One region of the Shewanella sp. JNE2 genome, then DNA from elsewhere that is predicted to be linked to it. Evidence: predicted binding sites of a transcription regulator. Region 1 holds the regulator's gene; each other region holds the start of a gene.
What was found. The regulator LexA, encoded in region 1, represses DNA repair genes until DNA is damaged. The targets are predictions, from matches to a motif close to TACTGTATNNNNATACAGTA.

Region 1 (10,989 bases):
AGTGGAAATGGTTGCCAAGGGTGAGCTAACTCAAGGTTGGGGAGTTGATCAGGTTGCAGTACTGCCGTTACTAAAGGATGGCCTACTAGCTGAGTTATTTCAGGAATATTAATATTTTGGATACGAATGTGTGTTCCGGCTTCTGCCATTAAGGCATGGCTTAAAGGATTGGTTTGTTTTTGATATAGCTTGCCGACAAGACTCAGTTTTCCGCTAAGAGGTTCGATTTGGGGGAGTTCATCACGGCTTGAGGTTGCGGCGATAAAGCCTAATTCAACCAGTAGCCAAGGTTTTTCCGGCTCAACTTCCAGAGCTTGAAATGCTAGATATCCCACTTGCCCCTGATAGACTTGATTGTCGAGTAGCCAGATTTGCGCATTGGCAGGTGAGGCAGTGATACTGAGGCGATAACCTGTGACATCTTCTAGATGGATTTTTTGTAAAAGTTGTTTAAAGGTCAGCGGCGCTAAGGCTTGTCTGGATTCCATTTGAGCTAATAACAAGGCTTTTTCTTCTCCGCGATGGAGTTGCCACAGCCCTAGCTTGACCAGAATCACGAATACAGTCACAGTCAAGACCAGCAAAAAAACGGTTAATTTATTCAGCAGACAGTAAGGATATCTCATGAATGCCCTGTTTATCTTTAAGTTAGTTTTGGTTCTGCTGTTGCTGTTTATCATTTTTAATTTAGGTAGAGCCTTATTTATGATGGTGAAAGATGACAACCCCGCTCTGGCAGGATAGTTGTCACTACTTAAAATTTAACCAGTTGGGGCGTTAAGGCTTAATTGTGCCGAGTTATAGTGAAGAACGTAAGCAGCAGATTTTGAACAAGTTACTGCCTCCTTCGAACATGACCGTAGCAGAAGTTTCCAGACAAGAAGGGATTGGCGTACAAACTTTGTATAATTGGCGGGATAAAGCCAAACAACAAGGTCGTCCTGTGCCCGGAAGTAAACCAACCTCAGAACATTGGTCAGCAGAAGCTAAGTTTGCCACAGTGCTTGAAACTGCCAGTTTAAATGAAGCCGAATTGAGTGAGTATTGTCGAGCTAAAGGTCTGTATGTTGATCAGGTAAAGGCCTGGAAAGCCAATGCACTGCGAGGGTTTATGAGCTCCCGCGAGCAGGAATTGGAAGCTAAACGGCAGCGCCAAGCCGACCATAAGGAAATTAAACAGTTAAAGAGCGAGTTGAGGCGCAAAGAAAAAGCTTTGGCTGAAACCGCAGCCTTGTTGGTGCTTAGAAAAAAGTTAAATGCGCTTTGGGAGAACGACAACGAGGACGATTAACCTTGGTCTCAGAGCGCACTGAATGTGTAAACTTGATACAGGAAGCGAACCAGGCTGGCGCCAGGCTTCATCTGACTTGCGAAGAAGCTGGCATTACACTGCGCACTTATCGGCGCTGGTATCGGGATGGCCAGATCACCGCAGACAAAAGGCCGGATGCGATTCGGCCGCAGCCATCGAATAAGCTGACGGAAAAAGAACAGGCGAAAATCATCGAGGTGTGTAATTGGCCAAAGTTTGCCAGCTTACCGCCATCGCAAATCGTCCCAACGCTGCTGGATGAAGATGAATATTATGGTTCTGAATCAACATTTTATCGGGTATTAAAAGCCTTTGGTCAGCTGCATCATCGCGGCCGGAGTTTAGCGCCGAAAGGGTCAACGCTGCCAACGACCTACACAGCGACCGGGCCTGGCCAGGTGCTCTGTTGGGATATCACCTACTTGCCAAGCACGGTGCGTGGGCAGTTTTATTACCTGTACATGCTGGAAGATTTGTTCAGCCGGAAAATTGTTGGTTGTGAAGTGTTTGAACAGGAAAGTGGAGAAAACGCCGCGAAATTGTTAGAGCAGACACTGGTCCGGGAGAAATGTTTACACAGTGGAGTCGTGCTGCATTCGGACAACGGTGCGCCAATGAAATCGCAGACCATGCGAATGAAGGCGTATGAGCTTGGTGTAACGACATCGTACAGCAGGCCACGAGTGAGCAACGATAACCCGTTTGCAGAGTCGTTGTTCCGCACCTGTAAATATCGGCCTGATTGGCCATCAGCAGGTTTTAAAAGTATCGATGAAGCAAGGACTTGGGTGCTGAAGTTTACGCGCTGGTACAACTACGAACACAAGCACAGCAAACTACGGTTCGTGACCCCGCACCAACGTCATACCGGTCAGGATCAACTCCTGCTGGCAAAGCGCAAAGAACGGATTGAAGCGGCGAAAGCAGAAAATCCAAGTCGTTGGGGAAAACGAGAAGTACGGAACTGCGAACCTGTGGGACCGACAACACTGAATCCGGAAAAAGAGTCAGTTAAAGAAGTGGAAAAAAAGGCCGCTTAAAACGGTCGATGGTGACAACTAGCTTGAAAAACGCCGCAACTCAGCCCCTATGAGTCGTTATCTCGGTCGTCGTGTGATTTTCTCTGTATTGGTCATCCTCTTACTGCTGGTGGCGTTAGGGTCTGGACTTATTAGCCCGAACCCTAGACCCTACTGAGTGCCAGTTACAGTACATAAACGAAGATAAATAAACACAGCCAGACCACATCAACGAAGTGCCAGTACCAACTCCCTGCTTGAAATGCAAAATGCTTATCTGCCGTAAAATGTCCTTTTAATACTCTGATAAATAAAACCACGAGGAATACCGTTCCTAGCGTGACATGCATGCCATGAAATCCAGTTAACAGAAAGAAAGTGTTGCCATAAATCCCCGAGGTGAGGGTTAAACCCATCTCTTGATAGGCGTGACGGTATTCTTCTACTTGCAACCCAACGAAACCTATACCCAATAAAATCGTAATTCCTAGCCATAGCACGACGGCTGAGCGTTTGGCTTTTTCTAAACTAATGTGGGCAAAATGTAAGGTCACTGATGAGGTCAGTAAAATAAGGGTATTGATCAGGGGGAGACCCGTCCACGGCATAGCCTCTGTCTTGGTACCATCCGGCGTAGAGATAAGGGGCCAAACCGCTTCAAAACTTGGCCAAAGTATTTCGTGGGTCATGGCATTGTTAGATGCACCGCCAAGCCAAGGTACGGCAATTGCGCGGGCATAAAACAGCGCACCAAAAAAAGCCGCAAAGAACATTACTTCTGAGAAAATAAACCAACTCATACCTTGGCGAAAAGAGCGATCCATCTGAGCGGAATAGAGTCCAGTTGTCGACTCTTTGATAACCGCACTAAACCAGCCAACCAACATAAATACAATGACCGCTATGCCTAAAAGCAGTAAATAACCGCCACCAGAAGCGCCAGATTTCATCTGTTGGACGAAAAGTCCTGCGCCAACGGCAATAAAAAATAATCCAATGGCACCGACAATGGGCCAGATGCTTTGGGATGGAACATAGTAGGTTTGATGTTTCGTGGTCATTTGGCAGCTCCTTGCTCTATGGCAGACGCTAACTGCTTGTCGGTAATGTCGTAGAGGGTGTAAGAGAGGGTTAAAGTATGGATTGACTCGGGTAATTGAGGATCCACAAAGAAAATAAGCGGTAACTCAGCACTGGTCGCCGCGGCCAAGGGTTGCTTATTAAAGCAAAAACATTCCGTTTTATTGAAATAGGCCGCCCCTTGGCCTGGGGAAACTGAGGGTATTGCTTGCCCAACTGTGGCATGGTTTGACTCATTACGAGCCAAAAATGCTGTATGGACAAGCTCGCCAGGATGAACCACAAGCCGCTTAATTTGCGGTTCAAACTTCCATGGCATACCCGTTTGCACCTGGGAAATAAACTCCACAGTCACAGTGCGGCTTGTATCGACAGTTATCGCTTGATAATTACTGGCTGTACTTGCGGGTTTACCATTGATGCCTAGCTTCTCACACAGAACATCATACAGGGGGACGAGTGCGAACCCAAAGCCAAACATACCCACACAGCCTAGAACTAACAAGCTGATAAGTTTACGATTTGACCTAGTTGTGCTGGTCATTTTATTTCACCTCAGGAGGTGTCGTAAATGAGTGGTAAGGCGCAGGGCTTGGTAATGTCCATTCTAGCCCTTCGGAGCCTTCCCAAGGTTTAGCGGGCGCTTTCTCACCGCCACGGATACACTTGATTACCAGTACTAAGAAAATCAATTGCGATAGACCAAAAGCAAAACCGCCAATCGAGACGATTTGGTTTATATCAGCAAATTGGATTGAATAATCAGGGATCCGCCGTGGCATTCCTGCCAGCCCAAGGAAATGCATAGGAAAAAAGAGGACGTTTACAGAAATCACTGAGCACCAAAAATGCCACTGTGCTAAACGCTCGTTATACATATGACCAGTCCATTTTGGGAGCCAGTAGTAGGCCGCCGCCATAATGGAAAAAATCGCACCTGTTACCAGTACATAATGGAAGTGTGCGACTACAAAATAAGTGTCGTGGTACTGGAAGTCAGCGGGGGTAATGGCAAGCATTAGTCCCGAAAAACCACCAATAGTGAAAAGGATAATAAAAGCCACGGCAAATAACATCGGTGTTTCAAAGGTCAGCGAGCCTCGCCACATGGTTGCTACCCAGTTAAAGACCTTCACTCCTGTCGGCACGGCTATCAGCATAGTGCAGTACATAAAAAACAGCTCTGCAAACACGGGCATGCCCGTTGTAAACATATGGTGTGCCCACACAAGGAAAGACAAAATGGCAATACTGGCTGTTGCATACACCATAGAGGCATAACCAAAGAGTTTTTTACGACTGAAAGCCGGAACTATGGCCGAGATGATGCCAAAAGAAGGCAAAATCATGATGTAAACTTCAGGGTGACCGAAGAACCAAAAGATATGTTGAAACATCACAGGATCGCCGCCGCCTGCCGCCTCGAAGAAACTGGTTCCAAAAAATTTATCGGTGAGCACCATAGTCACTACACCTGCGAGTACAGGCATGACTGCTATTAGCAAAAATGCCGTAATTAGCCAAGTCCATACAAATAGCGGCAGTTTCATCCATGTCATGCCTGGCGCACGTAAGTTCACTATGGTCACAATCACATTAATTGCGCCCATGATCGAACTTATTCCCATGATATGAATAGAGAACACGAAGAGAGCAGTGCTGTCAGGGCTATAAGTTGTTGAGAGCGGCGCATAGAAAGTCCAACCAAAGTTTGGGCCTCCTCCTTCCATAAATAATGAACCGAGTAAAATAGCGAAGGCGAAAGGAAGGATCCAAAAACTCCAGTTATTCATCCTAGGTAACGCCATATCTGGCGCGCCAATCATCATAGGAATTAACCAATTGGCCAATCCTGTGAACGCGGGCATAACGGCTCCAAAGACCATTATCAGCCCATGAACAGTGGTCATTTGATTGAAAAAATTTGGCTCAACTAGCTGTAATCCGGGTTGAAATAATTCAGCTCGGATAACCATTGCCATGGCGCCACCCGTTAAAAACATAATGAAACTAAACCATAAATAAAGGGTGCCAATATCCTTATGGTTGGTGGTTAGCAACCAGCGCATAATGCCCTTAGGTGCCCCATGATGATGGTCATCATGGACTGCGGTGTGTTCTTGAGTCATAGTGCTCATCCTAATCCCCTACTGTCCATGTTTAACGATATCGGCGGCTTGAACTGTATCGCCTGTATTATTACCCCAAGCATTTCGCTCATAAGTAATGACCGCGGCGAGTTGTTGTGGGCTGAGTTGTTTGTCAAATGCCTGCATCGCCGTCCCCGTTTTGCCGTGCATCACAATCTCGATATGGTTGGCAACTGGCCCCGTTACAATGTTGCTATTAACTAACGATGGAAAAGCGGGCGGAATACCTAAGCCATTTACTTGATGGCAGGCTGCACAACTTGAGATATAGATGGCTTCTCCTTCCGTCATTAGCGTGTCATGGGTCAGTGTTGGCAGGCTAGCGGGATCGATGCTAGCACCTTGGACGGTTGGCTCTGTAGGCAACGCGGCGACTTGCTGTGTTTGTGTTGTCGATGTCTGAGGCTGGCGATCACCATTCATATAGTCGTTCACATCTTTGGCTTGAACAGCATCCCCCATATTATTTCCCCACGCATTTCGCTCATAGGTTGTCACTGCGGCAATTTCTTGGGCAGTTAATTGGTTAGCAAAAGCCTGCATTGCCGTACCAGCTTTACCATGGATGATAATTTCAAGGTGGGGAGTAAGAGGGCCTGTTGCGATAGGACTACCTTTTAAACCTGGAAATACACCTTTTAATCCTTCTCCATTAGGTTGGTGGCATGCTGCGCATCGAGCCATATAGACTTGCTCACCTTGGGTCATTAAGTCTGCTTGGCTAAGGGTTTGTGATAGGGCGGCTTGAGCTGTAGCGGCAGCGGTTTGTGCTGCTTGTTTTTGCTCGGTAATCCAAGCATCAAATTCTGCTTCTGGTAAGGCTTTTACGACTATGGGCATAAAGCCGTGATCTTTACCGCAAAGTTCAGCACACTGGCCGCGATAAATGCCTGGTTTATCGATACGTGTCCATGCTTCATTAATAAAACCAGGATTCGCATCTTTTTTCACCGCAAAGGCTGGAACCCACCATGAATGAATGACATCTTCTGATGTCATTAGGAAGCGGATTTTGCGATTTATTGGAACAACAAGCGGTTTATCGACTTCAAGGAGATAGTGCTCGCCTTTAGGTTCTGAACCATCAATTTGTGTTCTAGGTGTCGAGAGTATGCTGTAAAAATCAATATCTTGATCGAAGTAGCTGTAATGCCATTTCCACTGAGAACCAGTAACTTTGATGGTGATATCAGCATTGCTCGTATCTTCCATTGCGATTAAGGTTTTGGTTGCAGGTATGGCCATTAGGATCAGGATAATAAATGGCAATATGGTCCAAGCAATTTCAACTTTGGTACTTTCATGGAAATGGGCGGCAACTGCGCCTTTGGATTTTCTGTGGTTTATCATGGCATAAATCATTACGCCAAAAACCACGAGGCCAATAGCACAGCAGATATACAAGATAGTCATATGCAAGTGATAAACCTTGCCACTTATCTCGGTTACACCAGTGGTCATATTGAACCGCGAATCCGCTGCGTTCAACGGTGGTGCGAATAACACCACGAGTAAACAATACAACAATTGCTTCACAAGACTTCTCCTCTGCTAATTGCAAATTGCAACTACAAAGAAGAGTCACACAGTAAGTCTCAACTCTATGCAAACTCTTCAGTTCCCAAAAAAGCGTTTTTGACTTCAATGTGCGTTGATGGCTTACTTTTGTACTGTTACTGCTGTTAATTCGCCACGCTGGCACATACTACTGAAAAAATCTGTCATTTTAATTATTGATGGAAAATTGGCTGGGATAACAGCTCGGTTTTTACCATCGCCAGTGATATAGAGTCACCAGCTTAATCAACCATACTTGCTGTTTAAATATTGATCAAGATCACTTATTTTTCTAATTGTCTGAAAAATTGCTAAAAAAAAGCCTCACATTCATATGTGAGGCGGCTTTCACGGCTAAAAAATCTTTTGTAAAACTAATGAACAGGGCTAAAAAAGTGGCTTGCTTAAAGTGTGTATGTTGCTCAAGGCGGACCTTATCCTGTAAGTGGTTATTTACTTCCTCTAATACAATACCCATCGCTCTGGCACTTTTTGCCACAATTTGTAAGCGTCGATTATCACGGGCATCGAGTGAGGTCGTCCAAGTAATGACTGCACTGGACGTACCACTTGTTAAGGCTTTCTCCATCGCCCATAGGGTTTCTACCTCATCTTTTGCATGAACGAGTAATATACGATCCATGCGCACACCTGCTGATGTGAGTAACTGTTTATAGCCAATACTTGGTGGATTGATGAGTACAACCCAACGCCCCTGTTGACTGAGTTGTGCGAGCTGCGTACTGAGCTGGATTAACTCAGTACGGCCTTGAGTCTGTGTAGGCACACAGCTGATCGGTGCATACTGCCAGTTTGCATCTGGCTCTCGAATGTTGTCGAGCCACAACCCCGGATGACGTGGGGCATTGCCTAATAGGTTACTCATAGCCAATCTCCATTACGGATCACACCAACAGCGAGTCCTTCAATTGTTAAACTTTGACAACTTAAATCCACTTTAATTGGTGAGTAGTCTTCATTTTCTGCGTATAGATAGACTAAGTTGCCTTTTTTTTCGAAGCGTTTAACCGTGACATCATCGTCGACTCTTGCAACAACTACTTGACCATTTCTCGCTTGTTGTACTTTATGTACCGCTAACAAATCACCTTCGAGAATGCCGATGTTTTTCATGCTGTCACCTTTTACTCGCAGTAAAAAATCGGCGGTAGGGTGGAACATACTTGGGTCAACTTGATAGTACTGTTCAACATGTTCTTGAGCCAAGATTGGCTCACCAGCGGCTACTTGGCCTATAAGTGGCAGGCCATATTCAACCACGACCTCTTCCTCTGCTGGGAGACGGATACCCCGAGAGGTACCAGGCATGATTTCGATACAGCCTTTTTTGGCGAGAGCTTTGAGGTGCTCCTCAGCAGCATTAGCACTTTTAAAGCCTAAACGAGTGGCAATTTCTGCTCGGGTGGGTGGCATTCCTGTATCGGCAATATTACGTTTAATTAGCTCTAAAATTTCAGCTTGGCGTGGCGTTAAGGGTCTCATGGCTGTTCCTGTTTTTCTATACAGTTACTGTTAGTATATACAGTATTGTTTGTAGTGCAAGTATTAACCATTTTTAGATCGTAAAGTGTTTTAAATCGGCAAATCTCAGTCTGATCTATTGGTTGAGTTTTTATGGAAGATAAGGCGTTTTATATTTTTCTGTTTAATTTTAAGTGTTTAATTTTTAAGAGTATTTATTTTATTCCGATGGGGTGCATATATTGTTTTATAGGCTTATAAAACGCCTGATGTTAGGGTGATTTAGGGATATATAGGAGAGAATTAGCGAATACTCCCCAGAGTCTGGTATTCTATTGGGCTAGTAAACGTACTTAATTGCATAAGAATAATGCCTAAACAAGACTCTCTTTGGTTGAAATCATTACGTTGGATCCAAAAACACTTAGTCCACACTATTGTGGTGCCTCAGGATCCTTTTGCCGATCTGAATCTGGATACCTCCAGACCACTTGCTTATGTCATGAAAACAGAATCGCTGAGTGACATTGCGGCACTGAGTGAAGTCACCGAAAAATTAGGCTTGCCAAGCCCCTACGAACCTTTAGTTGTTAACGGTGTTGTTGCGCCACGGGTTGTTTGCCTTCAAGGACGTAAACCTTTGTTTGGTGAACGTGCGGGTAACGAGCCATTCCTTGAGTGTTTTATGCGTCTCTTGGCTGTTCATAAGGAGCGCCCGGAGCTTGATATTCAGTTAGTGCCAGTGAGTCTTTATTGGGGACGTACTCCAGGTAAAGAAGACGATACGATGAAAGCGGCTGTGTTGGAGCGTGAAAATCCAACTTGGCTACGTAAGTGCTTCATGATTTTGTTTCTAGGCCGTCATAATTTTGTACAGTTTTCGAATGCAGTTTCACTGCGTTATATGGCAGATGAACACGGTACTGATATGGGGATAGCCCATAAATTAGCGCGTGTGGCACGGGTACATTTTCGCCGCCAACGTAAGGTGATGACGGGTCCTTTACTGCCAAATCGTCAGGCATTATTTGATTCGTTGCTCAAATCGGAGTCATTACGTAAGGCGATTCAAGAAGAGGCTGTGAGCAAAAAGATTTCTGAAACTCAAGCTCGTGAAACTGCAATAGAGTATCTTGATGAAATAGCGGCAAATTATTCAGATAGTTTAGTGCGCATTGCCGAGCGTTTTTTAACCTGGTTATGGAATAAGCTCTACAGTGGCATCAATATTAAAGGTGCCGAACATATTCGTCAGTTACACCACGATGGTCACGAAATTGTCTATGTGCCTTGTCATCGAAGTCATATGGATTATCTATTGCTATCCTACATTTTGTATTACCAAGGTATGGTTCCGCCGCATATTGCAGCAGGGATAAACCTGAACTTTTGGCCTGCGGGACCATTGTTCCGCCGTGGTGGCGCGTTCTTTATCCGTCGTAGTTTTAATGGTAATAAGCTTTATACCGCAGTCTTTCGTGAATATTTAGATCAACTGTTTGCCAAGGGCTATTCGGTGGAGTATTTCTCTGAGGGCGGTCGGTCTCGTACGGGGCGTTTGTTAGCGCCTAAAACGGGCATGATAGCAATGACAATGAACAGCGTGCTGCGCGGAATTGAGCGCCCAGTTACTTTGGTTCCCGTATATTTAGGTTATGACCATGTGATGGAAGTCGCCACGTATCACAAAGAGTTAAGTGGCAAGAAAAAACAAAAAGAATCCGTTTGGCAAGTTTTTGGAGCCATTCGAAAGTTAGGTAATTTTGGTCAAGGTTATGTGAACTTTGGAGAGCCGATTACCCTGCAAACTTTTTTAAACGAAATGGCACCTAACTGGCGCGCAGAGCTTGCCGATGATCCTGAACAAAAGCCAACTTGGTTAACTCCAGCGGTTAACGTGTTAGCAAATCGGGTGATGACACGTATTAATGATGCGGCAGCGGCCAGTTCCGTCACGCTTACCAGTTTAGCTTTATTGGCTTCTGAGCAAAATGCGCTTGAGCGTTGTTTGTTAGAACGTCAGTTAGATTTGTACCTCACGCTGCTGAAGCGGGTGCCTTATACCTCTTTTACTTCTGTCGCGGAAGGTGATGGTAAGCATCTTGTTCAACAGGGTATTGATTTAAATAAGTTTTCAGTATCCTGCGATCCTTTAGGTGAGATAGTGTCTATCGATGCTAATCAGGCCATTTCGATGACCTATTATCGCAATAATATTATCCACTTATTTATTATTCCTTCTCTTATTGCGAGTTGTTTGACCCATAATGAGCAAAGTCAGCGACAGCAAATTGTGGCAATCGTGAATGACTTTTATCCGTTGCTAAAGGCTGAGCTGTTTATGGGAATTAAGGATATACCTTCCTATGTCAATCAAGTGCTGGATCTC
Region 2 (10,989 bases), 1.5 Mb from region 1:
TTCTCGAATGTAATTTCCCCTGAAACTAAGGCGCTGCTATGCATCAGTATTAACATTTGAATCGAGTTTCTAACAATATGTTCTTCAGTGGTACTTTTACAACTCGATGACTATGTTCAACTTGCGCGCTCAACCCCACTATTTCACATTCAAGTGATTGTAGTACACACAAATACATCTACTATCTCTTTTCCCAAGTTGTTCTTTAATATCATGAAGTAGTCCCTGGGAGTCCAAACAATGTAATATCGATAGCCTCAAAATACATGGGAAGCTCGATTGTATTTACTCATTTTATTTGTGCTCTTTGGTTTCGTGAAAAAATTAAGAAGATATCTCAGATGGGTAGAACTACAGGCAAAGCCACGCAGGATGATAACCATCTACTAAAGTAGATGGTTTAGAGCAGAAAATAAAAGAGGATCCTTAGACATATCAGGATCCCCCTTTAACACAAATCAAACTCATCGTTAAATTTAGAACTTCATACTTGCACGAAGAAAGAAGTAACGACCTAAAACATCATAGGTGTAAGGATCTGTGTTCGAATCATTGTTACCAGTATAGTAAGGAGGTTCTTTATCAAATAAATTATTAATACCGCCTGATAAACGAATGTTATTTGTTAAATCATATGAGCCAGAAAGATCGTGATAAACAACACTACTAACAGATGGTGCATAACAGCTAGACTCTTTGCCAATACATGCAAATGAGTCCATGCCATCAATATATCGAGTTTCATACGTGAAACTCCAATCATCAGCTGTAGCAGTAATATTTAGATTACTCTTCAGCTTAGCATAAGCGCCTACACCACCAGTCACATAACCGCGATAATCAACAGCAATACCGTCCGGATCAAACTCTTCATATTTTGTTAAAATAGAAGTATCCCAACCAACTTTCCAATCTAGTCCTAATGCATCAAATCCATAAGCTACATTGATATCATAACCAGAAGTATTTGTTGCACCGATATTCTGCAATCCATTGTCAAACTTAATACGGCCACTGTTATCAATCTGAATATGAGAAGATTGACATAAAGCTGTATCTGTATTTATCGGATTACCTGTCGAGTCTAAACATTGATTAGCGACATAGTTGTTATCTACAGCGGTAATAGTGTTGGAAATTTCAATATTATAATAGTCAATAGTCATAGACAAACCATCAACTAAACTCGGAGAATACACTAAACCAATAGTAGTAATGTCAGCTTCTTCTGGAGTCAATAATTCATTACCACCAACGGTAACTTCAGCTTGATCTTGTTCTGTTGCAGGATGAACTATTTGTTCAAATGACGGAGACTTACCACCGTACAGTTCGTCAACAGTCGGTGCTCGGAATGCTGTTGATAAACCACCACGTAACATTAAGTCATCGAATACACGCCAAGTTAAGCCTAGTTTCCAAGTAGTATCATCACCAAATGTGCTGTAATCAAAGTATCGCATTGCAGCACTAAGATCCAATTGCTGAATTAAAGGAATATTACTTAATAATGGAATGGCTAACTCAGCATAAATTTCATTTACACTGAAATCGCCACTTGTTGGTTCAACACGAGGATCGTTTGCAAGCCCTTGCGCCGTCAAAGAGTCTGGAGTGAACTTAGCAGCTTCTTTGCGATTTTCATATCCAGCAGCAAACCCCATCATACCTGCGGGCAAGTCAACAAGATCACCTGATAAAGTGGCAGCGACAATATCTAACTCACTATTACCGCTGTTAACTTCCGTATAAATAAATGGAGCAATGCTATCACCCTGCCACGAAGATTGAAGGAATGGGTCAAATGTACCTTCCAATACAGCAGCATTTATCGAACCTAAGTTATGCAGGTTTGCTAAGGTATCAACAGAATCATTACGACCTTTGTTGTAAGAAGCATCCCAACTCCATCCGTTTTCGAATTCCCCTTCAACACCCACTACGATACGAATAGTATCAACAACTTGGTCAAAGTCACGAGTGCCAGACTCCACCATACGGCGACCATAAGCTAACTCTTCTCCTGGCTGAACCCAAGGTAGTAAGTCATCAGTCATCCAACCGCCTGCTGAAATAGGGTTATAAACCCAAGCATCATTGTTCCAAATTGGTTGAGGCGCCATTTGTTGATTAGACCAACGTTTTGAGTACATTGCTTCGGTAAAGAAGCGAGTATTTTCAGTTAATTCATAAGTACCAGCTAAAGTTAAATTTAAGCGCTCCATTGGAGTGAAAAGATAGCTATCTTTGGCATAGTTATAAGCATCATTTGCAGTAACGTAATCGTGGTAAGTGCCCCCGCGGCCACTTAAATTGGCTTCTGACATTCCATTAAAATATTGAAATTTTGGCTTACCTTCACCATTGTCAACATATTCACCATAGTATCCTTTGTCACCAATAGCATACACACCATTCGGCCCAGAACCTACAATACCAAAATTGTTATCACCCCAAATATGCCCACCTTGAGCGTAACCACTACCACCACAATACAAACTAATATTACCATTTGAATCTGGCTTCGTTTCAGTGATGGGGCAGTCAGAGAAGCCACGATCGGCTTGGCTAGCTTCACCACGCTTAGTGTACTGAGCACTAACAACAATATTACCTTTATCGAAAGTATTGCCCAACGTCATATCGATTGTTGACTCGTCAGCATCACCTTCAGCAGAGATACCTGTTTGAGCGTTGACTTCAAATCCTTCAAAGTCTCTCTTTAAAATGATGTTAACCACGCCAGCAATAGCATCTGTTCCATAAATTGCAGAAGCGCCATCTTTAAGAACTTCAACACGCTGGATCATAGATACAGGGATTGTGTTAAGGTCTACCGTTGATGCGGCTCCAGTACCAGACGCTATCATGCGGCGACCATTTACTAAAACTAAAGTACGATTTGTACCTAAACCTCTAAGATTAATGCGGGTGTTACCTCCTGAGCCGTTATTGATACCAGCATTGGTCATTGCTCCACCCGCAGAAGTCATTTTTTGTAAAACTTCATCCACTGAAATTGCGCCAGATGAAATGATAGCTGAAGCATCAATCACGCTCACTGGGCTCGAGGTTTCCATATCGGCACGTTTAATACGTGAGCCTGTTACTGCGATTCGTTCAACTTTAGCGCCATCTTGTTCTTCAGCAAAAGCGAAAGGTACATTTAATACCGTAGCAGTCATCCCACCAATCAAGGCTAAACGCACTGATTTAGCTAGTAAATTATTCTTATGCATTATTCATCTCCAGATACATATGTTTCTTATTATTTATGTTTCGCTCTTATAAGCAGCTTCAATACCAGAGCACTTCGAACAATCACGGAGCACTCAACGAATTCAATAGAATCACAATAAAAACAAAACATCAACAAACAAAAAACAAAAAAGAAACAATGCAAAACATAAATCAACATTAAAGGATGGGCTATACTCAATTTTAAGATACCTAAGATCACCAAATCAGACACAAAACGTCAGTCATTACTGACCAGCGTTTGTGTATTTTGAATTCTCTACCGAAATCGACTTAACAAAACATAACTGCAATAGTATTAAAATCTGTGCTAGTGATGTTTGGTTGTGGCTTATTATCTTTCAATTGATAGGCAATGAGCACTGCCAATCACATTCAACACAAAGGCATGTGAACTAAGGTACCTAGAGTGTAGTGACATAGAGTTTATTCGTATCACTGTGCATCATATCATTAAATGGTTTTGTATCATGCATTTGGCCCCCACGACCTAGCCTTAATGATTTACAATTAAATGCAGTTTAAATCCATAGAACCAACCATTCCAACAAGTCAACCCTGAAAAAGTTTTATGGCGGTTGATGTGCGGGTTATGACACACTTTAATGCTGACTGAATCACAAATTAGACACATATGGATTCATTTTGAGACTAGCAAAGTAACAACTGAGAGTCACTTAAGCACAGGGCATAACCTAAAGAAAGCGGATATAGTTGAGTAAGTTGGAGAACACTGATTTGTAGAAATGAGCCGCATAATCGATCTAAAGTTTTTTGAAATTGAAATAGTGGTGAACATCTGAAAAAAAATGATGGTGTCATCACTTCACTTATTGTCATACGAGGAGCGTGTTTGCGCTTACGAGTCCCATCAGTTAACACCCCCCCCATTGCGGAACAAAATAGTTAAAAATTATTAACATTACAAAATACTGTAATTAATTTATAGACCCTCCAGTGTGATGGGGTTGTTCTTGAATGGAAACTCCTATCACGTGGAGGGCAGTTTTTTATCCTAAGTTCAGGTTATCTAGAGATCCTTTAGCCTTAAAGCGTATAACGAATACCGATGGCAATGCCGTCATCTTCTGATAGTGACATTCTTGCTTCTTGAACTTTATCGGCACTAGTGAAGTCACTATAGTCTTTACGAGCTTCAACATAGAGGACGGTGTTTGGATCCCAAACAAAGTGCAAACCAACAACCACAAACTGACGTTTGAACACATCATTAGGATCTGCATTAAAGTTAGGTTGGATCACGTAATCTTTACCAGCATCAAGCACGTTGTAAGAAATAAATGGACGCAGACCATTATCAAACTTATAGGACACTAAAGTTTCAGCGCCCTGTGCATCCTTGATTAAACGGCCAATATTATCTGTATCATGGTTTTCTTGCTTGTTAACGTTAGCCGCGATATAGAGTCCGTTATTGTCGAAGTTACCCCAGGTAATACCTGCGCCATAGATAAGATCAACTGCCGTTTTTTGATCACCGTTCCCGTAGTCGATATCAAATTCACCGCGGTTAACACCAGCACTCACACTCAGCATCTCAGTGACTTTATAGGTCAACGCTCCACCATAGGTATAGTCATAAGTCACTTGTTGAGCATCAGCACTACCTTCAATCCAGCGGGCTTCACACTCATTTTCAGTAATATTTTCTATATCACAAGTGAAAAAACTGCTGTTTTTTAACTGGGCCTGAACAGCAAAACTGAAATCACCAAAAGCATTACGATATTGTACGGTTTTATCACCCCGACCAACACCGTTGACTGCACCATCGTCTTTATTGAATGTGTAAACACCTGCGGTGTTACCATCCCATACAAAACCATAGTTAGTGCTATATACTACGTCATACCAAGCACCCCATTGTTTACCAATAGTAATAGTACCGTATTGATCATGGGATAAACCGGCATAACCTAAGCGATTATAAAAAAACTCATCTTGAACAGATTCAAAACGGTTGTTATAAACAATATCGCTGCTACCAACAGGATTAACACCCCATTCCAACTTAGCAAATGCATTCCAACCATTGGTCAACTCACGGCTAAAGCCGAAATTAATTCGAGAAGCACCATTAACAACCTCAGTTTCCCCTTGAGTGTTGATTACGCGTACATCAATAAATCCGCCAATTTCTACAGCATTTTTATCATCTTTATAGATCTCAATTGCCGAAACAGATGGCGCTAAGAATATTGCTGCCAGCGCAGTTGCTACTAACGTTTTGTTCATTTGGTGCTTAACCTTTTCGTTTATGTTTTATCAACGTCATTCCGTTGTTATATTTCCTTACAATTTCCCTTTGAGAGTAGCAAACTTTCAATGACCTCTCAAAGCGAAACCTAAAGAATATGTAGATTAACATCACAAAAAAGTAGCAGTTAACCTGTACCAAACAGGTTTAAACGCCACAAAAGCCAGCATTAGCAACAGAGTAAAAACAACAAGCACACTAAATTAACACCAACTGCTTTGATGCAATATCCATGTAGTTTAGTTTCATTATTGAAAAGACAGGCTCTGCTATCGGCCTAATTTGCTTATCAATATAATATTGGTAATCAATTTTAGACGTTCTGTATTGCTCTGATTCCGGTCCGTTAACTGTAATCACATAATCAATTTGCGCCCCCTTCTTGCCAAAGGTACTTGTTCCTGTTAAGTCACAAAGCTGACGTGCGACTTTAATATGTGGGGAGGATTTAGCCGTATACTCTTCAATATTGCGGCGCATACGCTTTCGAAACACTAACTCGTCATCCCTTTTACCCGCTAAGATGTCTTCTATCACAGTCATAATATAACTACTGATATCACGTTGATTAAACATACGTTCATAAAGTGCTTGTTGGACAGTGCGTGCCAATGGGCTCCAATCGCTACGAACCTGTTCCATCCCTTTAAAGGTGATTTCTAATTCATTTTTTGAATTACGCCACGCACCGACATAGCGTTTCTTACTTCCCTCTTTGGATCCGCGTAGTGTAGGCATAAAAAATTGTTCGTAATGCCGTTCAAACTGCAGTTCTAAAAAGCTGTCAACTTGGTATTCATCTTGGATTTTAGTTTGCCATTTAGTATTGATATGCGTCGCGAGTGTTTGGCCAAGCAGGTTAATGTCAGATAAATCGGGGGCATTCCCTAACCAAACAAAAGTAGAATCTGTATCACCATAAATCACTTGATAGCCCATTTCTTCTATCCAAGTTCGGGTTTGCTTCATAATCTGATGGCCCCGCATAGTGATGGAACTGGCTAATCTTGCATCGTGAAACACACAGCCTTGGGAGCCAAGCACACCATAAAGTGAATTCATAATAATTTTAATAGCTTGGGATAATGGTGAGTTTTGTTCACACTTCGCTTTTTCTCGCTGCTCAGAAAGACGCTGGATAAGCTTAGGTAAAATAGGTTGATGCCGACTAAAGCGGCCACCAAGAAAACCTTGAACACATTCAGACTCGGGTAAGTGTAAACCTTCAACTAACCCTTTGGGATCGATAAGAAATGTACGAATAATAGATGGATAAAGGCTTTTAAAATCAAAAACTAAAATATGTTGATAAAGTCCTGGGATAGAATCCATCACATAACCGCCAGGACTCTCTATACCATCGCTAGCAGGGGCATCCGGAGCGACATATCCTGCACGATGTAAATGCGGTAAATACAGATGATTAAATGCTGCAACCGAAGCCCCTACCCGTCCAAGCTCTAAGCCTGTGAGCTCAGCTCTGGCAAGGGCAAAATCCCATAACTGAGTTTGATTAAAAATATCCCACACTAATCGACCGTCGGTAAGATTATAGTGTGCTAACGCCTGTTTATTTGTCGCAAACAGCGCATCAATTTCGTTAACTCGATTGTCAACATTATGAATAGCCTTTCCTTCACCTAAAAGCGCTTGGGCGACAAACTCTAGGGAGAATCGCTCAAAATGATAAAACGCCGCTTTTAACCAATCGATACCATCAAGCACGACACGCCCGGGTAAACTTAAAGTCTCGGGGCGAAATTTATTATCCACCTTCCATTCAAGCAGCGTCCCTCCACGTCCAATGGTAAGAGGAATGCGATGTAATAATGCTCGTCGAAACAATAATGCAAGATCAAATGTAACGACAGACCAGCCGATGATGAAATCAGGATCATATTCGTGGAACCAAACGATTAAGCGGCGGATCAGGGCGGCTTCATCCATAACCCACTCGATGTAATGGACAGCATTAGCTTCCGGTTTTCCGACCATAATCACTTTTTCATAAATATCATCCTTCGAATCTTTACCATATAGGGCAACTGAATAGATGACCCCCTCAAAGCTGCACTCAAAATCCAGCGAAATAGTACGTAAACTAACAGAAGTTTGCGGAGCAATACTCTTAGCACGCTCTGCTATAAATATAGGAGGCTCATCAATCTGCTGTTGATAATATCCAAGAAAAGCAACATCAAGTGCCACAAAACGCTCAATTAAGAAACGTTGTTCGGGGCGAATATCCGCTTCAAATAATGGAATATCGGCATCTTTAGCAATTCGCTGTAAAGTACGTGATGCGCTACTTGATTGCGCATAAATGCCACTGACAGCTTCACCTTTAAAACTTTTAAGCCCTAAAGGGGAAAAACGCAGCCCTTGGCCGGGCGTTTGCAACTGCAATGAAGTCACATCAGCTTGATGACAAAAACAAATGTATTCAGCATCGTGAACTTCCACCAATACAGGGCCTTGCTCGGTTGCTAAATAATATTGCAGCACTAGATGGCCATTACGCTGGCTTGCATGGCGTGTTAAGACTCGACCTTGTACACTCACGAGTGCATTAGTCTCAGGCTTCATCGGCATGGACTCTCAATTTAAAATGCCATTTAAAGGCAGAAAGGTTTCTTAGGCTATGCAATCACTGTTATTATGTACAGCATTAATTCGATAAAGTAGTGACGCATGTTACCTGACAATGTAAAAACACAGATCCGCGCCATCTATAAGGATATCGCCACTGCGTTACCTAATTTTAGGCCGCGCCGCGAACAAAACTTTATGGTTGCCGAAATCTCTAAAACCCTCGCCGGAGAATACGACAAAGATAGACGTATTATTGTGGTTGAAGCAGGTACAGGGATTGGTAAATCGTTATCTTACATTTTAGGTACTATCCCACTTGCCCTTGCAAGCAAAAAAAAAGTGTGCATTGCCACCGCAACTGTCGCACTTCAGGAGCAGTTGCTACACAAAGACTTGCCCTTCTTTCTGGCACAATCGGGTTTGAATTTTCGGTTTGGTTTAGTGAAAGGTCGGCAACGTTATGTCTGTCTTTCAAAACTAGCTATGCTGGTTGGTGATGATAACAGCACTCAAATGGCCATGTGGCAAACCAAACCCGATAATAGCCAAATTGCTATGCTACAAGCATTATTAGAAGACTTTACCGAAGGGCGCTGGAATGGTGAACTGGATACGTTAACCACACCACTTCCCGACTATCTCTGGCAACAAATCGCCTGTGATAAACACAGTTGCCACCGCCAAGTTGCCAGCCACCGAAATTGCCCTTTCCATAAAGCACGTGAAGATGTCGATACTTGGGATGTCTTAATCGCCAACCATAGCTTACTATTCGCCGATCTAGAACTCGGGGGTGGCGTGATTCTGCCAGATCCGGAAGACGTGTTCTACGTTATCGACGAAGCCCATCATTTGCCAATTGTCGCACGGGATTTTTCCAGCGCACAGGCAACCCTCAGGGGGGCTACCGACTGGCTTGAAAAAGTAGGAAAGACTAGCGCTAAGTTACAGAATCAAATCAAAAGCAATCATATCATCGCACCTGCTCAGGCCATGCAGGACCATATTACCGATCTTATTGGCCAGCTCAATCAAGTCGCCCATTATTGCGATACCCAAACTAAACAATTTGCAAACCCAGAAAGCCGCTATCGCTTCGAGCATGGCGTATTACCTGAGACATTACGGATCCCCGCTGAAAATCTCGCTACCACGGCTAATCTTGCCTTAAAGCAATTTAACAAAATGCAATTGTTGCTCACTGAAGCTATTAAGGATGGGGATATTCCTAAGCATCAATCCGAAGCACTGCAAGCTGAAATGGGCTTTATGTTACAGCGCCTCGAAAATCTGCAAAAATTATGGCGTATGATGGCCAAAGAAGATAAACACAAGGGCGCGCCAATGGCCCGCTGGATTGAACTCATCACTGGTAAGCAGGTAGATTATCTCTTTAGTGCATCCCCAATTGAAGTAGGTTTTATGCTTGAGTCTATGCTATGGCAAAAAGCCGCTGGAGTGGTGTTGTGTAGTGCAACCTTGCGGGCACTTAACAACTTTGATCACTTCGTTCATCAAGTAGGATTATCACTCAACGATGGAAGTCGCTATTTAGCCCTGCAATCCCCCTTCGATTATCCCAATAATGCCACGCTGTATTTACCCAAAATGAAAACAGAGCCTACGGATGATGCCTATACCGCAGAACTGGCCGAACAAATTATCGAGTTGATTGAAGGTGAGATGGCCACTTTAGTGCTGTTTGCCTCTTACTGGCAAATGGAAAAAGTCGCCGAACTGCTCGAGGGAAAACTCAAAACGGAACTGCTTATCCAAGGTAATGCGCCTAGGCAGCAATTACTCGAACACCATAAATCAAAATGTGATAGAGGTGAACCCAGTATTTTATTCGGTACGGGCAGTTTCTCAGAAGGATTAGACTTGCCAGGAGATTATCTCACTAACCTTATCGTCACTAAGTTACCCTTTGCAGTCCCTACCTCTCCGGTAGAACAAGCCCATGCAGAATATATCAAAGTTAAAGGTGGTAACCCGTTTTTACAGCTAACAATCCCCGACGCCTCGCGCAAGTTGATCCAAAGTTGTGGTAGATTACTGCGCAAAGAGCAGGATTATGGTCGGGTAACAATTTTAGATAGGCGTTTAGTGACCAAGCGTTATGGTAAATCGCTGCTAGATGCCTTACCTCCCTTTAGACGTGTAATAGAATAGGATCGCAATTTGGAGTTGTTACTCGAGCCCAGCAACTGGGCTCTACTGGCCATTATTGGTCTTATCGCAGGTTTTATCGATGCTATTGTGGGTGGCGGTGGCTTACTTTCGATCCCGGCATTATTAACGCTAGGGATTGCACCACATACGGCGTTAGGTACCAACAAACTTGCCGCGAGTTTTGGATCATCCATGGCCGCATGGACATACTACCGCCAGCATCTTTTTACACCTTCATTTTGGTATATGGCCTTTATTGCAACCTTTATTGGTGCAGTGCTAGGAAGTGTGCTCGTTTACTTAATTGATACTCAATGGTTAGAAAAAATCTTACCCTTGCTCATTATTGGTATCGCTATTTACAGTTTACTCAGCCCAAGCGCAATTTCAGATACCGATTGCCAAGTCCCAATACAGTCGCCACCAACACAAAAACAAGGCTTACAAGGTCTGATTCTAGGGGCTTACGATGGTTTTGCGGGCCCTGGGATTGGCGCATTTTGGACTGTGAGTTCAGGTTCACTCTATAAATTGCCCCTACTTCATAGCTGCGGCCTTGCCCGTGCAATGACGTTTACCAGTAACCTCACCGCATTAGCTATCTTTGGCTGGCTTGGCCAAGTGCAATGGCAAATAGGATTATGGATGGGGTTATGTATGATGTTAGGCTCATTTATCGGCGCACGGTG
Region 3 (10,989 bases), 1.5 Mb from region 1:
GTTGGCGACAGCCTTATTTTACGAACACCCATTTTTGCGAGTACACCTTCAGCGACTCTCGCTAATGTAGACATCCAAACCGATAACGGTGAATTACTGGGTTATATCTCAGTTATTATCAATAAGGAACGCGCGCTACTCGAACAGCATAGAGCCGCCGTTGCCGCTTTTATCATGGTATTACTGGGCGTTCAATTAAACCTATTATTTACTTTTAGGTTAGTAAAAAATGTCACTCAACCTATTACCGAGATGGTACGTGTTGTCGCAAAAATTCGTGAAGGAAAATTAGATGCGCGTCTAGATGGCAATTTGATTGGTGAATTGGATTTACTTAAACGCGGTATTAATGCCATGGCGTGCTCACTGTCGGAATACCATGATGAGATGCAGCAAAATATCGACCAAGCTACCTCAGATTTACGGGAAACCTTAGAACAGATCGAAATCCAGAACGTCGAGCTAGATTTGGCGAAAAAACGCGCCTTAGAAGCTAGCCGGATTAAATCTGAATTCTTGGCCAATATGTCCCACGAGTTACGTACGCCACTGAATGGTGTGATTGGTTTTGCTCGCCAATTGGTAAAAACACCTTTGCATTCAAGTCAAGTTGACTACATCAATACCATTGAGCGCAGCGCCACTAATCTACTTGCTATCATCAATGATATTCTCGATTTTTCGAAACTCGAAGCGGGAAAAATGGTGCTAGAAAATATGCCCTTCGGTCTTAGAGAAACCCTTGGCGACACTATGACCTTGATTTCAGGCAGTGCTCAAGCGAAGGGCTTGGAGCTTGTGGTCGATATCGCCCCTAATGTACCTGACCATGTGAATGGTGATGCCATGCGCGTATGCCAAATCATCAATAACTTAGTCGGTAATGCCATCAAATTTACCGACTCAGGTAGCGTGCTCGTAAAGCTTGAATTACAAAGTCAATCGGAGGAACAAGTGATCCTGCGTTGTGATGTCATCGATACTGGTATCGGGATCGATGAAAGCCAACAGGACTTTTTATTCCAAGCCTTTGGGCAAGCCGATTCATCGATCTCGCGACGTTTCGGTGGTACAGGACTTGGCTTAGTGATCACTAAGCGTTTAGTTAACCAAATGGGGGGACAAATAGGTTTTACCTCCTCTGTCGATAAAGGCTCTAATTTCTGGTTCACTCTGCCACTGGGGTTAGGTCAATTCCAAATTGGTGATTCGCTACCATTAGAAAAACTCAAAGATAAAACCATTCTTTTTTATGAGCCAAGAGTACTCACCCATGCTGTTTTAAGCCGCCAATTGCGCCTATGGGATACTAAAGTGACACATCATCAGCATATCCCTAACCTATTGACTACACTCGCAAACACCGAAGAAGCATACGATTATATTCTGTTAAGTTGTCATGGTTTTACCGATGCAACGCAATTGGTTGGCACTTTAAATCTTGCGAAAACGAAAACGGACTGTTTAGTCGTACTCTACGATTGCCAAGAGCAAGATGCCTTGAGCAAGTTTATACGACCTAATGCCGATGTCGTGCTATCACTGCCTGTCAGTGAGCATCAACTTGCCCGTAATATGCTCTATCCTCCACTCGAATATGACATACAGGCTCCCATCACAATCTCGGCACCTGCAGCGCGGCAATCCTTAACGGTATTGGCAGTAGATGATAACTTTGCCAATTTAAAACTGATTGATACCTTACTCAATGAATTAGTCACCACTGTTATTGCTGTTAATAATGGGGATGAAGCGGTCAAACAGGCTAAAACTCGTACTTTCGATTTGATTTTTATGGATATCCAAATGCCGGGGACCGATGGCATTAGTGCAACAAAGCAAATACGCCAAGGCTCGATGAACCGCAACACGCCGATCATTGCCGTGACAGCCCATGCCATTGCCGAAGAACGTGAGCTGATTTTAGGCAGTGGCATGGATGGCTATTTACCTAAACCTATCGATGAAGCTGCACTAAAAGACGTTATTCATCGCTGGATCACAAGACCTAAATTCACCCATTTTGACCTGCATACGCTGAACTGGGATCTTTGCTTAACTCAAGCAAATCATAAATCGAACCTCGCCCTTGAGATGTTAAAAATGCTGCTGGACTCACTACCTGAAACGGTAGAGAAAATTCAAACGGCGCTAGGCCAAAATGATCAGGCCACTATGCTCAGTACAATCCATAAGCTGCATGGCGCAAGCTGCTATTGCGGCGTCCCCACCACTCAAAGGTTATGCCAAGAGATTGAATCCGCGTTAAAACGTCAAACCCCTGTGGAAGATCTCGAACCTGAAATACTAGAGTTACTTGATGAGTTAACTAAGGTAGAATCAGCGGTAAAACAAGTGCTATCACAGCTATCAGCGGAAATAACAGATGACCAAAAAAACGGGCTTCTTTAAGCGCCTTAAAGCGTTAGAACTACCTCAAAAACAACTCTTTGCCATTGCTCTTTGTCAGCGTATGTTGCCCAACTATCAACTGTTTTCAGAAGTCTGCGAATTTGGTGATCCCGCAGTATTAAACACAGTATTAGAATTATTATGGCAATCTCAATACGACAATAAACTCAAATTTAATATTGATGTCCATCTACAACGATTAGAAGATAACACACCTGATCCTGTCGACTTTGAAGCCTATGGCGTCTATCCGGCCATGGATGCAGTTGTGGCACTTTCAACATTATTGAGTGCAATTCAAGATAAAAATGAAGAAGATATAATTAATATCAGTAAGTTATCATCCAGTACTGTGGCGAACTATATTGAAGCCATCAGTGATGTTGATCTTGTCGATGATGCCCTAGATGATTTCGTCTTCGCCCATGAAGTGATGGAAGAAGAGAAAGAGTTACAAAATTCTCTGCTCGAAATTATTGAAGAAAATCCAAAAATCACTGCGGAATTGGTAAAAGGTCTACGCAAAGACATCATCGAAGCAGGTGTATCCAATATTGGTATTAGCATCGCCTAACGCCCGTGACCCCATTTGTTCAGGTTAATCCGTGTTATTCCAAAGTGTTAAACCACGTTAAAATAACACGGCATAAAGAAGTCATCATTGGCTTACTACCACAATCCAACAGCAATCCTCGATAAGCAAGATTGCTTATCGAGGCTCGACTCGCGAAGGTTATATAGGCATAAACAAACCATAGACCTACAAAGTCAAATCGCTGATAATTTTCATTAAACAATACCTTGAGCGATGCAAATGCTCAATATCAAAGGCAACTCAAGCCATGGAAAACAATTCTGGCGCCTTCGACTGCATAAACTCAATAAACACTCTCACCTTTAGCGGTTGTTGGCTGCGTTGATGATACAAGATTGAAATCCGTCGCTGCTCACCCACCCATTCAGGTAATAATACTTTGAGTCGGCCCTCTTTAATCTGCTGTTTTACAAACAATTCAGGACCGTACAAAATGCCACCATGATCCAATGCCGACTCAATAGCACCGTGTAAATCCGTCAATGTGAGCTTGGTTGGACCATTAAAGTAGAAGGACTCACCGTTCGGATGCTTTAAATGCCAATTAAATAAGGGCCAGACTTTAATAAGCTGATGCGCTTCTAAATCATTCGGGTGGGTCAACTTAGGTGCCTGTGCTAAATATTCTGGCGTAGCAAATAAACAGTAATCTAACTCACCTAATGTACTCGACACCCATGAAGAATCAGGCTGAGCGCCACCCACAATCGCCACATCAATCCCTTTGTCGATCAAATCAACCAACTCATTACTCTGGGATATATGCAGGCGAATATCGGGATACAAACGACCAAACTCATTAAGAGCTCGGATAAAAATGATAGAGATAATAGAAATCGGCGCGGCAATTCTTAACGTCCCTTCGGGTTTATCACTTCCCACGCCACTAAGCTCATCAAACTGGGCTATGACACTCTGATAACGCTGAAATAAGGCTAAGCCTTCTTCAGTCAACCTCAGTTTACGAGTGCTACGCATAAAGAGTTGCTTATCGAGCTTTTCTTCTAATTTGGCTAACTTACGACTCACGGTCGCAATAGGCATATCCAACTCTTTGGCCGCCTGTGAAAAACTTCCCGCATTCACTAAGTGCACAAAAAGATAAAGAAGTTGTAATTCACTGCCCAAATCATCACTCATATCACATCCCAATTTTTATAGGCTACTTAGGTCTACATAGTTAACGAATTGTAATTCAAACTGTCCATGGTACATCAACTCAAAAGCCGATATTCAGTCATTGATCCAGCTTAAATTGAAGCTTCTTAAGCTTTATGAAAACCCTATTTTAAAGTCGTTTAGGTATATACGACCATAGCTTAATAGTATCGGCTGCCCATGGTATGTTATTTTGCTGGATAATTTACTGCGCTAGCTCGAATATTACCCATTCCATTATCGGTATTTATGTGCGACGAGTGATGTTCAGTACCGATATATATTTTTGAATAAAAATCGTACGCTATGAGTCTGTCTTACACAGGAAAGACCCTATCATAAGGATGAGTGAGGGAATGACATTATTAACCCCGCTGTTTGCCGTCTTCGGGATCATGCTACTAGGTACACTAGTACAAAAATTGAAACTTCTCCCCGTGGAAACGGATCAAGTATTAAACCAATATGTGTACTACATTGCCTTTCCTGCGATCATGCTAATCGCCCTAGCTCAGCAGCCAATTAACGAAATCTTACAATGGGGATTTATTGCAGGCTATAGTGCAGCAATGCTAATTACCTATCTCATTTGTTTAGGTATTTCACTGATAGCCAACCCAAAAAAGCACGCGATTGCGACAATTAGAGCCCTAAATGCCACCTTTGGTAATACCGCGTTTATTGGTATTCCATTACTGATGATTATCTTTCCACAACAACAAAGTGCATTAGTGGCAGCGGCCATTGCTAGCCTGCTATCAGTACTGATGTTTGCAGTCGCGCTAGTATCATTAGAACTTGCCACTAACACTCAAAGACAGCACCATGCCTTAGTGATAATGGCAATGGCGGTAGGTAAAAATCCTATCGTAATTGGCAGTTTGATTGGTGTTGCAATATCCGCCAGTGGCATTCAATTACCATCAGGTCTCGCGCTAATGATCCAGCAGATAGGCAATACCTCAAGCCCCTGTGCCCTTTTTGCTATTGGTATGGTATTAGCAAAAGCAATTCGATATCAAAAAGATAGCAAAATTTTTAGTCTCTCAAACTTTTTAGAGTTAAGTCTAATCAACCTTTTTAAACTGGGTATACAGCCCGCGCTAGTCTACTTTATGCTGAGATACTGCGGTGTACATGGTGATTATCTGATCATGGGCGTTATCCTCAGCGCACTGCCCACTGCAGCTAGCGTTTACTTACTGGCACAGCGTTACAATACCCAAGCTTCAACCAGTGCTCAGGGCATTCTATTTGGCACCTTAGTCACTTTTTTCAGTCTGCCAATATTAGAAAGCCTAGTAAGAACTCATGCATAATCAGTTAATTAAAAATATTTACTGTGATAATGCCGATTATTTACCCAATCCACTTCACTGTATATAAAATCAGTATATACTGTTTATCAATACAGTGGTTTGGTATATTTTTCGACAGGAATTGACTATGCTTTGCCAACTCAGCATTAATAACTTCGCTATCGTCCGTTTTTTAGAACTGGATTTTCGCCCAGGAATGACCAGCATCACCGGTGAAACCGGTGCAGGTAAATCGATCGCCATCGATGCGCTAGGTCTATGCCTAGGCAATCGCGCCGATGCCAGTTGTGTTCGCCCTGGTGCCAGTAAAACTGAGGTCAGCGCCCGCTTTTCCTTAGATGATATTCCGCTAGCAAAGCGTTGGTTAGAAGATAACGATCTTGAACTCGATGATGAGTGTATTTTACGCCGAACCATTAGTAGCGATGGCCGATCACGCGCCTACATCAATGGTAATCCTGTCCCGCTGACGCAACTCAAATTATTGGGTCAGTTGCTTATAGGTATTCACGGCCAACATGCCCACCATGCAATGTTAAAGAGTGAACATCAGCTCACCTTGCTCGACAGTTATGCCAACCACAGATTACTTATCGACACAGTTGCCGCTAGCTTTCAACGCTGCAAGCAAATTGAGGCCGACCTAAAACAACTCGAAGCCTCCCAGCATGAACGTATTGCCCGTAAGCAATTAGTCCAATATCAAGTGGAAGAACTCGATGAGTTTGATCTTAAAGTCGACGAGTTCGAAGAAATTGAACAAGAACACAAACGTTTAGCCAATGGCACTGAGTTAATTGCCACCTGTCAGGCGAGCTTAAATATACTCACAGAGGGTGAAGAGAACAATATAGAGTCACTGCTCAATCGCGTCGTTTCCCTCGCCGAAGATCTGCAAAGCTACGATCCCGCATTAAGCAATATCAACACTATGCTCAATGATGCTTTAATCCTAGTGCAAGAAAGTGCAGGCGAATTACAGCACTATTTGAGTAAGCTCGAACTCGATCCGACCCATTTCGCCTATTTAGAAGAACGGCTATCAAAAGCCATGCAACTGGCGCGCAAACACCATGTCAGCCCGAATAAGCTGGCGGAACATCATCTAGCATTAAAGACAGAGCTCAGCAGCTTAGACAGTGATGAAAGTAAACTCGAAGAAGTTCAGCAACAAGTCGAGGCGAGCAGAGCAGCTTACCTTAGCAATGCCCAAAAGCTCAGCCAAAGCCGTGCTCGTTACGCCAAGGAACTCGACAAACTGGTCACTCAGTCAATCCATGAACTGAATATGCCTAAGGGTAAATTTACGATCGAAGTCAATTTCCACCCCGAGCAAATGTCAGCCAATGGCAGTGACAATATCGAATTTATGGTAACCACTAACCCTGGCCAACCCTTACAACCGATTTCGAAAGTCGCGTCTGGCGGTGAGCTTTCACGCATAGGATTAGGGATACAAGTGATTACCGCGAAGAAAGTTGCCACACCGACATTAATTTTCGATGAGGTAGATGTCGGCATCTCTGGACCTACCGCCGCAGTGGTAGGCCGTATGTTACGCAGCTTAGGGGAATCGACCCAAGTCCTGTGCGTGACTCACTTGCCACAAGTTGCGGGCAATGGTCATCAACACATGTTCGTCGATAAATTTAATAAGGCAGGCAGTACTGAGACCACAATGAAGTCGCTCGATCGTGAGCAGCGCATTCAAGAGCTTGCAAGACTGTTAGGTGGCGATACTATCACCAGCAATACCCTAGCAAACGCAAGGGAACTGCTGCAATAGTAGTATGGATCAGATAACGAATAAGGTCGCTACACGTTTGAATCTACACACGCCATATCAAAAGCTAAGGGGCTATATCAAAAACTATATATCAAAAACTAAAGGCTAGTTGTTGGCCATGTTAACTAACATGTCAGCTTAGCTATCATGTTAGGTTGACGATAATGTTAGCTAACACACCAGACTAGCCCTTGCAGACAGATAAAGGCAAATACACCCGCTAAGACATCGTCAATCATAATGCCAAAGCCACCATGAACTTTGGCATCGAGCCATCGAATAGGCCAAGGTTTGATGATGTCGAAAAAGCGAAATAGACCAAAGCCGACTAACAACCAACCCCAACCTGCTGGTGCCGCTATCATAGTGATCAGTAGCCCAACCACTTCATCCCACACAATCGCACCGTGATCGTGTACCCCCATATCTTGAGCGGCTTGACCACAAATGTAAATGCCTGCCAAAGCACCGAATACAGTCAAACCTAAATACCACCCCAAAGGCAGCGGTGCTAAGAGCAAATATAAAGGGATTGCGGCTAAAGTACCAAAAGTACCCGGCGCCTTTGCGGCGAGTCCGCTACCGAAACCGAGTGCCAAAAAGTGGACAGGATTTTTTAATGACAGGCGCGTTAGCACCTGATCCTTTGACAACCATTTCATTAACATGCTCTTCGCTTAAAAGTGCTCGAAACCGTGATACGGCGGCGTAAACGGCTCACCATTGCGTTGCAACTTGAGTTTACTGCCCGCACAAATCTGGCCAACACGGACAAACTTTGTCCCCGCATGACTCAAGGCGGTCTCAAGCGCGCCCTTTTGGGACTCAGGAACCGTAAACAGCAGTTCATAATCTTCGCCACCGGTCAGCGCATAACCTAAGGCATGCTCCTCACTAACGGTATCTTGCATCGCACGGGACAGAGGAATATTAGCCACATCGACAATGGCTCCCACACCAGAAGCCTTAAGAATATGGCCTATATCCGAGATAAACCCGTCGGAAAGGTCGATAGCACTGGAGGCCAGCGAACGCAAAGCTTGGCCCGCTAAAACTCTTGGTGTTGGACGATAATGGCGATTAATCAGGAATTCTTTATGCTCAGCTCTGGCCTGCTGCACGCCGCGGATAATATCTAGCCCTAAAGCCGAATCTCCGAGTGTGCCCGTAACATAGATCCAATCTCCCACTTTGGCACCATGGCGCGTGAGTGCCTTACCCTGTGGGACTTGGCCGTGCACTGTGATGTTAATCGCCCGTGGACCACGAGTCGTATCACCACCAATTAAGGCGATGCCATAGTACTCAGCGGCTTCAAACAAGCCTTCACTAAAACCACTCAGCCAAGTTTCATCCACTTCGGGTAGCGTTAAGGCAAGCGTCATCCACGCGGGTTCAGCGCCCATGGCTGCCAGATCAGATAAATTTACCGCTAAGGCTTTGTAACCTAAGGCTGCAGGAGGCATATCGGGGAAGAAGTGGACATTTTCGACTAAGGTGTCACAGGAGATAGCAATCGACTTGTTTTCTGCAGGTTGCACTAAAGCGCAATCGTCACCGATGCCAAGCTTCACATCACGGCGAGTAGGGCCGCGGTTGCTAAAATAACATTCAATTAATTGGAATTCTTTCACTGTACAGTTTGGCACGACTTACATCGGCCACCTTTGTTAGCAATGAAAAACGGTATCCTAAGATACCGTTTGTCTTTATTACTTGCGTGCAACCAGTTTATCGAGCAGTCCGTTCACAAACTTATGACTCTCGTCCGCACCGAAAGCTTTTGCCAACTCAATCGCCTCGTTAATAGCGACCTTGTAGGGCACATCTTTACGGAAAGTCAGCTCATAGGTCGCTAAACGTACTATGGCTTTCTCAACAGGAGACACTTCATCAATCGGGCGCTCCAGATGCGGGATGATCAGCTCATCCAACTGGGTTTTCTTCGTTGCAACGCCTGAAAATAGCTCACGAAAATAAGCTACATCAACACCGTCGAGACTCTGCTCAGTTAAAAACTCATGCTCGACATCGGCAATATTATTCCCGCTTAGTTGCCATGAATAGATGGCTTGAACGGCTAAACGGCGGGCCTTGCGGCGCTCAGAAGGCTTCATTATTTTTCCTACTATTACAACTGTTGTTCAAGTTCTTGCAGAACATTGACCATTTCAAGCAGGCTTAAAGCAGCTTCGCCGCCTTTATTACCCGCTTTGGTACCTGAACGTTCAATAGCTTGTTCTATGGTATCTGTGGTCAACACACCGAAGGCAACAGGCAGATCAAATTCTAAAGCAACTTGAGCTAGACCTTTATTACATTCGCCTGCAACAAAATCAAAATGAGGAGTACCACCACGGATCACCGCACCTAATGCGATAATACCGTCGAATTTACCACTGGCAGCAACGCGACGCGCAGCTAGCGGCAACTCAACCGCACCTGGTACACGGACAACAGTGATATTGTCGTCGCTGACTTGGCCAAAACGTTTCAGCGTGTCAAGTGCACCTTCAAGCAAGCTCTCAACTAAAAAGCTGTTGAAACGCGAAATTACAATCGCAACTTTGGCATTTTTCGCTTCGATATTACCTTGAACTATGTTCATTATCTTACCTAAATTTTGCTAAAGCACCCAGCTCGGGGCGAAAAGTGGCGACATGATATCACAGCCAATTGCCCAGAGCCCTATGCAAATTATCAGAAATTGTTAATTTTACTTCAGTGTCACTTTGGGGTTTCAGTCCGCCACATACTCAGTCACTTCAAGGCCAAAGCCTGAAAGTGAATGGTAGCGTTTAGGCGAGCTGAGCAGACGCATCTTAGTCACGCCAAGGCTAGCGAGGATTTGCGAACCCACACCCACACGGCGCGACGTCCCCTGCCATTTTGCAGAAGCAGGCGCTTGGCCTTGATCTTCGGCTTCAAAGGCTTTCACCTTAGAAAGGATTTCACAGGGATGCTCTTGATTCCCGAGTAAAACCAATACACCACCTTCTGCAGAAATACGCTCCATCGCCTTTTCGAGTGGCCAGCTGCGTTGCTGATCGCGCTCTGAGTGGAGTAAATCGTTGAAGGTGTTTTGCAAATGCACGCGCACCAAACAATCTTCTTTCACCTCTCCTTTGACTAAGGCGAAATGCAGTTGATTGTCGATTGTGTCTCTAAAAGTCACCATATCGAACTCACCGAAACGGGTCGGTAGTTTGCATTTAGCTTCACGCACAACCGTGGTTTCTTTGGTATTGCGATACTCGATTAAAGCCGCGATAGTGCCGATTTTGATGCCATGCAACTCGGAGAAAATCTCTAAATCTGGGCGACGTGCCATAGTGCCGTCTTCGTTTAAAATTTCAACGATAACGCCCGATGGCTCAAGTCCCGCAAGACGGGCTAAATCACAACCCGCTTCAGTGTGGCCTGCGCGGGTTAATACGCCGCCGTCCTGTGACATTAACGGAAAGATATGCCCAGGTTGCACTAAATCAGCCGCTTTAGCGTCTTTAGCCACGGCCGTTTTTACCGTCACAGCGCGATCGTGGGCCGAAATACCAGTTGTCACACCTTCAGCCGCTTCAATAGAAACCGTAAAGTTAGTCGAGAACTGAGCGTTATTATTCGTCACCATTAAAGGCAGATTTAACTGCTGGCAACGGGCTTTAGTCATGGTCTGGCAAATGAGTCCACGGCCATATTTGGCCATAAAGTTAATCGCTTCT

Region 2: dinG (ATP-dependent DNA helicase DinG) is a predicted target of LexA. The motif match lies at 8,185-8,204, and genes of this name have one in related genera.
Region 3: recN (DNA repair protein RecN) is a predicted target of LexA. The motif match lies at 5,562-5,581, and genes of this name have one in related genera.

What each region holds. Positions count from the first base shown of each region.
Region 1 covers NZ_CP096169.1:149,849-160,837, forward strand. Annotated here, with positions in the region: gene MZ182_RS00650 (SURF1 family protein) at 1-626, opposite strand, end outside; gene MZ182_RS00655 (DUF2909 family protein) at 625-744, shown strand; one part of gene MZ182_RS00660 (IS3 family transposase) at 791-1,259, shown strand; one part of gene MZ182_RS00660 (IS3 family transposase) at 1,259-2,352, shown strand; partial or broken gene MZ182_RS00665 (DUF2909 family protein) at 2,396-2,509, shown strand; gene MZ182_RS00670 (cytochrome c oxidase subunit 3) at 2,517-3,392, opposite strand; gene MZ182_RS00675 (cytochrome c oxidase assembly protein) at 3,389-3,955, opposite strand; gene ctaD (cytochrome c oxidase subunit I) at 3,957-5,549, opposite strand; gene coxB (cytochrome c oxidase subunit II) at 5,559-7,097, opposite strand; partial or broken gene MZ182_RS00690 (cell division inhibitor SulA) at 7,493-8,004, opposite strand; gene lexA (transcriptional repressor LexA) at 8,001-8,621, opposite strand; gene plsB (glycerol-3-phosphate 1-O-acyltransferase PlsB) at 8,971-10,989, shown strand, end outside.
Region 2 covers NZ_CP096169.1:1,662,141-1,673,129, reverse strand. Annotated here, with positions in the region: gene MZ182_RS07440 (TonB-dependent receptor) at 477-3,239, opposite strand; partial or broken gene MZ182_RS07435 (transposase) at 3,532-4,197, opposite strand; gene MZ182_RS07430 (porin) at 4,306-5,514, opposite strand; gene MZ182_RS07425 (DNA polymerase II) at 5,735-8,122, opposite strand; gene dinG (ATP-dependent DNA helicase DinG) at 8,228-10,300, shown strand; gene MZ182_RS07415 (sulfite exporter TauE/SafE family protein) at 10,310-10,989, shown strand, end outside.
Region 3 covers NZ_CP096169.1:3,243,514-3,254,502, forward strand. Annotated here, with positions in the region: gene barA (two-component sensor histidine kinase BarA) at 1-2,412, shown strand, start outside; gene MZ182_RS14540 (YjaG family protein) at 2,387-2,986, shown strand; gene lldR (LysR family transcriptional regulator LldR) at 3,248-4,147, opposite strand; gene MZ182_RS14550 (AEC family transporter) at 4,522-5,484, shown strand; gene recN (DNA repair protein RecN) at 5,612-7,270, shown strand; gene MZ182_RS14560 (phosphatidylglycerophosphatase A) at 7,438-7,932, opposite strand; gene thiL (thiamine-phosphate kinase) at 7,948-8,904, opposite strand; gene nusB (transcription antitermination factor NusB) at 8,983-9,387, opposite strand; gene ribE (6,7-dimethyl-8-ribityllumazine synthase) at 9,402-9,878, opposite strand; gene ribBA (bifunctional 3,4-dihydroxy-2-butanone-4-phosphate synthase/GTP cyclohydrolase II) at 10,011-10,989, opposite strand, start outside.